3 regions of the Paenibacillus sp. FSL R7-277 genome follow, and region 3 is predicted to be linked to each of the others. Evidence: predicted binding sites of a transcription regulator. Region 3 holds the regulator's gene; each other region holds the start of a gene.
The links. The regulator LexA, encoded in region 3, represses DNA repair genes until DNA is damaged. The targets are predictions, from matches to a motif close to CGAACATATGTTCG.

Region 1 (3,278 bases), on a different contig from region 3:
GGTAATGGCCGTGTTGCTGCTGTATTGGAAGAAGTATGTGAACATCGGGATCAATATGCTGAAGCTGGATTTCTCCAAGAGCAAGGGACTGAACGCCATCCACATGCTCCTGGCTATGGTTCCGGCACTAGTGGTGTATCTGCTCTTCAAAGACACGATCAAGAGCCAGTTATTCGGCCCCAAGCCGGTCCTCATTGGTCTGATTGCCGGTGGTCTCTTGATGATCTTCGCTGCACGCAGCAGGAGATCCGTAACGTCAGAGACGGTAGACGGGATAAACTACAAGCAAGCCTTCGGCATCGGGCTGTTCCAGTGTCTGGCGCTGTGGCCCGGGTTCTCCAGATCCGGTTCGACGATCTCAGGCGGTCTGCTGCTGGGAACCAGCCAGAAAGCCGCTGCGGACTTCACCTTCCTGATCTCCGTGCCGGTGATGTTCGGAGCAAGCCTCCTGGACCTGTATGACAGCAGGGATCTACTCAGTACAGATACGCTGACCCTGATGCTGATCGGATTCGTGACGTCCTTCCTCGTAGCCATGATTGCTGTAGTCACGTTCATCAAGCTGATCAAGCGGCTCCGCCTGGAGTGGTTCGCGCTGTACCGGTTCGTGTTAGCGGGGCTGTTCTATGTAATTGTTATACTGTAAAATCCTGCTCTCAGCCGTATTCCTTAGGCTCCTGCAGCAGGATGGAGAAGGTCTGGGTAACGTGGTCCACTTCAATCGTCTCGATACCCACAAAATCCGGAATTTCAGGATGAACGGCATCCACGCTATATTCAGGATGAGTCAGCAATAATTGAATGACTTTCAAGGCTTCCACGTTGATCTTGATCCCCTTTACAGTAGAATCTAACCCTGTTATAGAGGGGAATCTCCGCCCTCCGGGTCTATAGCGTATTATCCCCGCAGCGCTTAGCGAATATGTCTGTGGATGATATTTCTGTCTTCGTTACGTTCCATAACAGCCATTAATTGCCCCTGGAAAATCCGTCTCTGGATCTGGTCGATCCGCTGCAGCGCGAGGGGAACGGGAACCTGGAACGCTACAGCCAGCTCGGCAACGGCATCCTCACGAAGCTCGGGCAGCGTATTCGCGGAAATCATACTATAGGGCATGGAGGCATACAGAATGAACCGGTCGGATTCATCTCTCTGCGCCTGCGTGAACACTCCGGGCATAAGCGTAGACTTGCCGGCATGCCGCAGCAGATGACAGAGCTCGTGGAGGAATTCCAGCCGCTGCAGCTCGGGAGGGAGGCGGTTGTCGATGAACATACTGTACATTCCGGCCGCAGCCTCAATCGCCTTGCTTCTGACATCCAGATAGTGTACCCAGATATTGAGCTGCTTCGCTATGTAATCAATGGAGATATCGGCCGGCTTGCGGACGCCAATGCGCTGGTATAGATCCTCTGTCCATTTCTCCAAAGCGGTCATCTGATAATAGCCTTGCATAATCAATCACCCCATATATAAGATCGTATGTTCGTGTTATTGGCCAAAAGAAAAGCCCTTAAGGGCTAAGCAGCAGTTCAGCACGTACTCTTCAACGGCTGAAATATGGAACGGGTGTTCCTATGTATGTAAGCATAAAGGAATTACGCCCGAATATCAAGTGTTTTTCCCAAGGTGGGGTGCGTGGCCTGACTCAGCATCTGAACCATATCCTGGGCGCTGCTCTGCGCCTGCTCCTTGGCAAGGCTCATCACCTGCAGCCCTGCGGCCTGCTGTAAGGATGACTGGCTCATCACTACGGATAATGCAGCAATATCCATCCGGCATTCCTCCCTTCATTTGTTGTGAAGCTATTGCTTCATACTCTATATCGACTACTGGACGCCTGTCCGTTAGGTGAAAGGCATTTCTTTGCCAATTGGCCCATGCAACGGGGCGGAATTCCACATATTCTGTGCTGTATTCAATATTCAAGAGGAGGAATTAATTATGGGAGCAGAGTATGGTTGCGGTTGTGGAAATAACGTAGGTGGAGTGAATCAGGGACCTCCAATCGTTCCGGTAGTAAGCCCTTGGACTTCGACAGGTGCCATTCTGGTTCTGTTCATTCTGCTGGTTATCATCACTAAAGCCTGTTTGTTCTAGAACCGCCTATAGCCAGTGTAGCCCTGTCCGGCCTGTGCCGGATAGGGCTATTTCTTTTTCTTCTTATGAGCACGGACCGTTGGCCCGATCTGGCGTTTGATTCTGCCTGTAGCTGCATCGGTTTCAATGATATAGAGCTCCTTGACTGTTCCTGCAAGCGCGAACCATTCCTGTAAGGCTTCAGCTTCGGACATAGGGCCGTACAGCCGTTTGCCCCGATAACAGATATAGAACACTTCCGGCTCTCCATCTAAGTTATATTATCCCATTTCATTCTACGCTTTATCGCAGTGAAATTGAACAACATCCCCCACAGGCCGGCTTATTTGAAAATAAACTCCACACGCGTACCGTCTGCGAACGCCTCCAGCTGATTGCCGACCCAGCTTCCTGCTCCGCGGTTATCACTGGGTGTTATGTACTCAATATGCGCCCCGGCTCCGCCTTCATCACACATGGCCATCGGCCATTCGTCCCGGTCATAGCCTTTCTTCGTGGGGACTCCCTTCAGAGACGCCTTACGGTTCTCCTCCGCCTCCTTGCGGTTGATCGTGCAGATGGCCGACTCTCCCTTACGGATGGCCTTCTGGATGTGCCTCGCGGTCTCCGGGTAGCGGTCTGCCGGGAACTTCAGCTTCACGATCTCCGAAGGATTCGCAGAAGGGGTCTGCGGCAGCCATTGCCCGTTCTCCTCCAGCAGGTAGGCGGCAAGACTGAGCAGGGCAATAATGATGAGACTGATGATGGACTTTTTGGCTTTCATATCTGCTCCTTTGTAAGTGGGTATGGGTATAATGCCTGTGCCCTGAATAGTATAGCGTAAGAATAACGGATTGTGACAGCCCTAATTCTGTGTATTTGCCGTGCTGAAGTTCCATAATTCGTCATAATATGTACAAACACAAGGAAAAGGATGGTGGAAAATGTGGAACAGCGCAACCTCAGGGACCTGCTGGATTCAGCCTCGCGGCTGATTGGTGATGTGCAGTGGCAAGCGGCTTTTCGCAAAATACAGATGTCTCCCGCTGACGCGGAGCTGGGGGCGCCCGCACGGAAGCTACTGGAGACGCTGTACTGGCTGCAGGGCCAGGGAATGATCAGCGGTCAGCATGATTACCTGGAGAGCCCGGATGATATCAACAACAAGCTTAAGAATACGGCTGGCAGCTATGCCGGA
Region 2 (3,278 bases), on a different contig from region 3:
GAGGATGATCTGACCAAGGATGCGCTGGCTGCGGCGCTTGGCCGGACCCTGCACATCGACCAGCTAGCCATGGATCATGTGCAGCGCTTCTTCGATGACCGCAAGATTGTAATGACTGAGAATAACCGCAAGCAGGCGCTTGTCATTGAAGGGACGACTCCTCTGTCCAATGATACCGGCCTTGCGGTAGGGATTGCTTTTGCAGAAGAGGACAAATATTATATCGTGCTGCCCGGCCCGCCCCGGGAGATGAAGCCGATGTTCACGGATAAGGCCAAGCCATGGCTTCAGCAGCATGCACTTACTGGTGAAATGCCGCTCTACTCGAAGATGCTGAAGTTCGCCGGGATTGGCGAGTCGCTGCTGGAGGACAAGCTGATTGAGCTGATCCGCAGCCAGAGCGATCCAACGATTGCCCCGTATGCCAAGGAAGGCGAAGTGACCGTGCGCATCTCCACCAAGGCGCCGTCCGAGCGGGAAGCTATGGTCAAGCTCGATGCTCTGGAGAAGACGATTGCGGACATTCTGCCGGAGAATCTGTATGCCAACATCGATGTGCCGCTGGAGCAGCTGATTGTGGACTGGATGGCGGATGCGGGACTCACTCTAAGTGCTGCCGAGAGTTGTACAGGCGGTCTGCTGATGGAGAGCATTACGAATATTCCGGGCAGCGCCTCCATGTTTGCCGGAGGGATCGTGTGTTATTCCAATGATATTAAGAAGAAACTGCTGAATGTGCCTTCCGCCATGCTTGAAGGTCCGGATGCCCCGGGAGCGGTGAGCCGCGAGGTTGCGGAGGTACTGGCTGAGCAGGTGCGTATGATCGGTGACACGGACTTCGGCTTATCGGTTACCGGTGTAGCCGGACCGGGATATTCCGAGCGCAAGCCGGTGGGTCTTGTGTTCGTAGGACTGGCTGAGCGGGGCTGCAAGACAGAGGTATATGAGCTGAATCTGAAGGGCACCCGTGAGAACATCCGGCTGCGCACCGTCAAGGCGCTGCTGTACCGGTTGTGGCGCCGCCTGGAAGAACGCAAGGTTGCTACTCCGCTGGAAGGCTCGGCCTTGCAATAACTGTACGGGCCGGTATATAATTCATGTATACGGAAGAACCGTGGCTTGAGCGATCATGCTGCGGTTTTTTGTTTTATATTAGGTATAACAAATTATCCTTTGGCTGTTCCTATTAACGTAAGAAGCGGAAGAGAAGCACCTGCTGAGTTTTGCATCCGGAAGGAGGCATGTATCTTACAATAAAAGGGAGTATCATCCCCGGGAGCAAAAAAAACGAATGTATGTTCTAAAAAAGACTTGGCAAGCCCTTCAAAACACGTTATTATAATACTATAAACAGTGAAGGAAGTGGTCTGATTGTCAGATCGTCGTGCAGCGCTTGATATGGCGCTTCGTCAAATAGAAAAACAATTCGGTAAAGGTTCGGTAATGAAACTGGGAGAATCCACTCACATGAAAGTGGAAGTTGTACCTAGCGGATCTTTGGCACTTGATATTGCACTAGGTATTGGCGGACTTCCCAAAGGACGTATTATTGAAGTATATGGACCGGAATCTTCCGGTAAGACGACGGTTGCACTTCATGCGATCGCTGAAGTACAGAAGCAGGGCGGACAAGCTGCCTTCATCGATGCTGAGCATGCGCTTGATCCCAAGTATGCCAAGGCGCTTGGCGTTAACATTGATGAACTGCTGCTGTCCCAGCCTGATACGGGTGAACAGGCCCTGGAAATCGCTGAAGCGCTTGTACGCAGCGGAGCAGTAGACATCATTGTAGTTGACTCTGTAGCAGCACTTGTGCCGAAGGCAGAAATTGAAGGCGACATGGGTGATTCCCACGTAGGCTTGCAGGCCCGTCTGATGTCCCAGGCCTTGCGGAAGCTGTCTGGTGCCATTAACAAATCCAACACTATTGCGATCTTCATTAACCAGCTTCGTGAGAAGATCGGCGTAATGTTCGGTAACCCTGAGACCACTCCGGGTGGGCGCGCTCTGAAGTTCTATTCCTCTGTCCGTCTGGATGTGCGCCGGGTAGAGAGTATCAAGATGGGTAACGATGTCGTGGGTAACCGCACGAAGATCAAGGTTGTGAAGAACAAGGTAGCGCCTCCGTTCAAGCAAGCGGATGTAGATATCATGTACGGCGAAGGAATCTCCAGAGAGGGAAGCCTTGTGGATATCGGTACGGAGATGGATATTGTCAACAAGAGCGGTGCCTGGTATTCCTATGAAGGCGAACGTCTGGGTCAAGGACGGGAGAATTCCAAGCAGTTCCTGAAGGAACATCAGGATATTGCTCTGCTGATCGAGAACAAGATCCGTGAGGCAAGTAATCTCACGACTCTGGTAGAGCCACCATCTGAAGCGGCTGTGGCTGCGGAGCAAGAGGAAGAAGAGAAGCTGCTGCTTGAGATTGAGTAATTAAGTACTCCTCTACTTCTAATTGAATAATGAAGTCAAGATGGATAGGCGCCCTGTGAAGATATAACAGGGTGCCTTTTCGTAAATATTTCAGCTTAAGTAGGTGATTGGCAGGATGGTTATCCAATTGGATGAGGAATTCGAGGAACAGGATGAGCAGCAGGTGCTGGCGGATTTCCCGGCAGATCAAGAGCTGGTAATTACAAAGGTAGAGCGGCTTAAGAAGTCTAATTATCGTTATCTAATCCATTTCGGAGACTACAACATGACTGTTCATGAAGATGTCATGATCAAATACCGGATGATTACCGGGAGTGCTTTTGTAAAAGCGGATCTGGAGGATATCGTTGCCGCAGACGAGCGCCAGCGGGGGTATGTGGAGGGGCTTAGGTATCTGGAGCGCAAACCCAGAACCGCACAGGAGATGGCCCGCCGTTTAAGGGAGAAGGAAATAGGGGAGACTGTTATTGCCGAAGTTCTGCTCCGCCTGCAGGAGGAACGTCTGCTTGATGATCCCTTGTACGCCAAACAGTGGGCGGAGCAGCGGATTGTGAATCAGCGTAAGGGCAAGATGTGGATCCGGCAGGAGCTGCGGGAGAAAGGGATTGATAAGTCGCTGATTGCGGAAGCGCTGGATGAGATCACACCCGAGCAGGAGCTGGAGAGCGCGCTGCAGACCGGACGGAAGAAATGGAGTACGATCCGGGGAGATGTGAACGACAAACGCCGGAAGACAGGGGCGTTCCTGATGCGCCGGGGATTCTCAGGAGAAATGGTGCGCCAGGTGATCGGGATTCTGCGGGATGAGCAGGATTCTGGGGGGGAAGAAGAGGAGTTTTACT
Region 3 (3,278 bases):
TCCACAGGAGATCGGGCGGTAAGTCGTTACTGGTCCTTATCCTTGTTCTGATTGTGATGGCTGTTACGAATCCGGGAAAGGAAGCATTCAGTAAATATTCTGTAAAGAATCTGGAGAATACGCTTGATCAGGAAATAGGCGACGGAATTAGCAAAGTGGTGGCCCAGCCTGTAATTGAGTCTTTGACCGAGAGAGATAACTACTTTTTGTTCTCAGTATTCAGTGTACCAGACCTTAAGAATACCAATTTTTTTACCCGGGATGGCGGGGCCACGAAGAAGTATATCGGATTGTTCAAAATCCTTTTTATTAAGCTGTAAATATGGTTTACATATTGTTCCATGACCCGGTATAATTGAATAGATTCGAGACGGAATCTTTAATATGGTTGTGGAACAAGGAGGAACGAAGTTGAATACGGCTTATAAAGTACTGTCCAGTGATGCTGATCTATTCGCTGCTGCACTGGCACAGGTACAGGTCTACGTCGTTCAGCTGGTTGATGGCAAACCGCATGTGATTGCTGATTATGCCGGACCTGTACAGAAATGGACACCGGAGTACATTGTGCTGGCCGGAATGACTTATAGACGCGATGAATTTGAATTCCGGGTACGATTGAACAAAAAGTAATCAGATTCGCTGCCCACTACCTGCAGCTCTAACTAACATTACTGCCGAATCACACAATCTTTGGAGCCATTCTTGGCATCTCTTATACTATCCAAGTGTAAAAGAGAGGTGTAAAGATGAGCCAAAGAGAACGTAACCGGATTCGCAGAGCCATTAATGTCCTGCTGACACAGCGGGCAATTCTGCTGGAGAGACTGGAAGAAATCAATGAGAATCTGCGCAGAGTGCCTAGAGGTTCGCGGGCCAGAAGAGAACTGCTGGCAGCCAGAGAATCGATCCGCGAGGCCATCCGTTTGAATACGGTGGCTATCCGTCTGTTGAGAAGTGTGCTGTAGTCTGTATCCGCTCTAATTCATATGAATCACAAGAACCCTTGGGGCGCAATCTGGCGTCTCAAGGGTTTTTGTGACGTTCCTATTCCCGGATGGTAACACGGGTACCTATGGGAACGAGGGCGGCTAGAGCCAGAACATCTGCGTTATACATACGAATACAGCCGTGTGAGACCATGTGGCCAATGGAGGATGGGTCATTGGTTCCGTGGATGCCGTAATGCGGCTTGGACAGTCCCATCCAGAAGGCACCGAACGGGCCGCCTGGATGGGGCTGTTTGTTAATGATGGTGTATTCGCCTACCGGCGAGACGGTTAACATTTTGCCGATGCCGACAGGGAAGCCTCTGGTGACAACGTCATTATCCAGCAAATACAGCATGCGCTGTGACAGATCGACGATAATTCGGTAATTGGGCATACAGATCAGCACTCCTTTGTAACAGGATATGTGCGGAGCTATGCAGCGGTTCGCAGAAAAATGGCCATAAAGACGAATGCGAACAAATGTTTGTATACAGCTTTTTGGCCACTACACGAAGTAAAATGAACATAAAACAGGCTGCTTCGCATGGTGCGGAGCAGCCTGTTCTTAAGCGGGGAGTAGATTAGTGGATATCGCGGAATAATCCGATGACCCGGCCCAAAATCGTAACGCGGTTGAGGCGGAGAGGCTCGTACGCCGGATTCTCCGGCTGCAGCCTGATATGATCCCGTTCCTTGTAGAAGGTCTTGACAGTTGCTTCATCTTCTTCGGTCATCGCTACAACAATATCGCCGTTGTCGGCAGTCTGCTGCTGGCGCACGATGACATAATCCCCGTTCATAATTCCGGCATCTACCATACTGTCACCAAGAACAGATAGCATAAATACCTTGTTATCGCCTACATAATGAGCAGGCAATGGGAAGTAATCCTCAATATTCTCTGTAGCTGTAATAGGAACACCAGCTGTAACCTTACCCACGACCGGGATGCGGGTAACGGTCTGGACGAATTGATGCACATTCTCTGAATCTTCCTGGCCGAGTAATTCAATGGCACGCGGTTTCGTTGGGTCACGCCGGATCAGGCCCTTCTTCTCAAGCCGGTCCAAGTGACCATGCACGGTTGAGCTGGAGGCCAAGCCGACAGCCTCGCCAATCTCGCGGACGGACGGAGGATAACCCTTGCTGCGGACTTCATTACGTATAAATTCCAGGATCGCCAGCTGACGACTAGAAATCTTTGACATCGGAATCAACCCCATATACTATGTTTGGGAAAATTATAACATAGAACTTCCGTTCGTACAAACATAAGTTCTAAAATGAGGAAAATAAGAGAACGGAAATAAAGAGAACAAATGTTCCGAAAAAACTATTGATCGAAACACATGTTCGTGTTATATTATTTTCGAAAGCAAGAACATGTGTTTGGAGGATGATGATCATGTTAAAGTATAGTACATACAACAGCATCTACAATAATGAGGATATCAAGGTGTCCGCTCCCGGTAATCCAACTGCTCATAGTTATGTAACCAAGATCAAGGACGGTATTCTTCATAGTCTCGCTGCGCTCTCATCACTATTCCGTCAGGTCAGCCTGATGAAGCTGGTTCTGGTGCTGATGCTTGTTATTTCGGGATTCACTGTGGTGGGGAATGTTTTTGCCGGTTCGGTCTCGTCGATGAAGCCGGATAAGCGGATCGTAGTCGAACGCGGAGATACCTTATGGAGTATTGCGTTAAGCAACAAGCCTGAGGACATGAAGACTGCCGTATATATAGAAGGAATAATGAAGACGAATCATTTGGAGAACAGCGGCATTAAGGCCGGAGATATTCTGACTTTACCTTTATACTGAAGGAATATGTCAGACTAATGATCGACTGTGAGAGCTTTCAGGGGGTAGACCTTGACAAGCTCTTTTTCTCATGGCAAAGTTAAAATGAATTTAGAGGGAGGGAAACGTATTGAATATTGACGAATTGGTCGCACGCATCAATGAATTGGCACGCAAAGCTAAGAACGGCGGCCTGAATGACGAGGAACTGGCTGAACGTGCCAAGCTCCGCGAGATGTACCTGGGGAATATCCGCACTAACTTTCGGGCCCAGCTTGATACCATCGAAATTGTGGACAATCCGGAGCATGAAGAAGGCAATAACGGACTTAAGCATTAGCCTGTTGCCTTTTCATAGATAATACAGGATGACTAGGGGGAACTTACATGGCCCGTTCTTGGGAAAGAATGGTTCAACGCAACACGAAGCAAATTAACCAGCAAAGAAAGAAGCAGGGGAAGGACTCCATTTACACTTCCAGCAC

Region 1: C173_RS09055 (ImmA/IrrE family metallo-endopeptidase) is a predicted target of LexA. The motif match lies at 1,477-1,490, and genes of this name have one in related genera.
Region 2: recA (recombinase RecA) is a predicted target of LexA. The motif match lies at 1,289-1,302, and genes of this name have one in related genera.

Annotation. Positions count from the first base shown of each region.
Region 1 is NZ_ASPX01000022.1:63,611-66,888, reverse strand. Features, by position in the region: gene C173_RS09060 (undecaprenyl-diphosphate phosphatase) at 1-646, shown strand, start outside; gene C173_RS34205 (hypothetical protein) at 657-821, opposite strand; gene C173_RS09055 (ImmA/IrrE family metallo-endopeptidase) at 914-1,456, opposite strand; gene C173_RS33595 (YjfB family protein) at 1,600-1,776, opposite strand; gene C173_RS34200 (hypothetical protein) at 1,946-2,101, shown strand; gene C173_RS09050 (hypothetical protein) at 2,149-2,337, opposite strand; gene C173_RS09045 (NucA/NucB deoxyribonuclease domain-containing protein) at 2,424-2,864, opposite strand; gene C173_RS09040 (glycosyl hydrolase) at 3,027-3,278, shown strand, end outside.
Region 2 is NZ_ASPX01000028.1:97,822-101,099, forward strand. Features, by position in the region: gene C173_RS11030 (competence/damage-inducible protein A) at 1-1,074, shown strand, start outside; gene recA (recombinase RecA) at 1,372-2,436, shown strand; gene C173_RS11040 (regulatory protein RecX) at 2,552-3,278, shown strand, end outside.
Region 3 is NZ_ASPX01000054.1:2,218-5,495, forward strand. Features, by position in the region: gene C173_RS16225 (DUF4359 domain-containing protein) at 1-320, shown strand, start outside; gene C173_RS16230 (hypothetical protein) at 412-633, shown strand; gene C173_RS16235 (hypothetical protein) at 750-968, shown strand; gene C173_RS16240 (L,D-transpeptidase) at 1,048-1,386, opposite strand; gene lexA (transcriptional repressor LexA) at 1,574-2,200, opposite strand; gene C173_RS32915 (LysM peptidoglycan-binding domain-containing protein) at 2,398-2,814, shown strand; gene C173_RS16255 (DUF896 domain-containing protein) at 2,924-3,133, shown strand; gene C173_RS16260 (hypothetical protein) at 3,181-3,278, shown strand, end outside.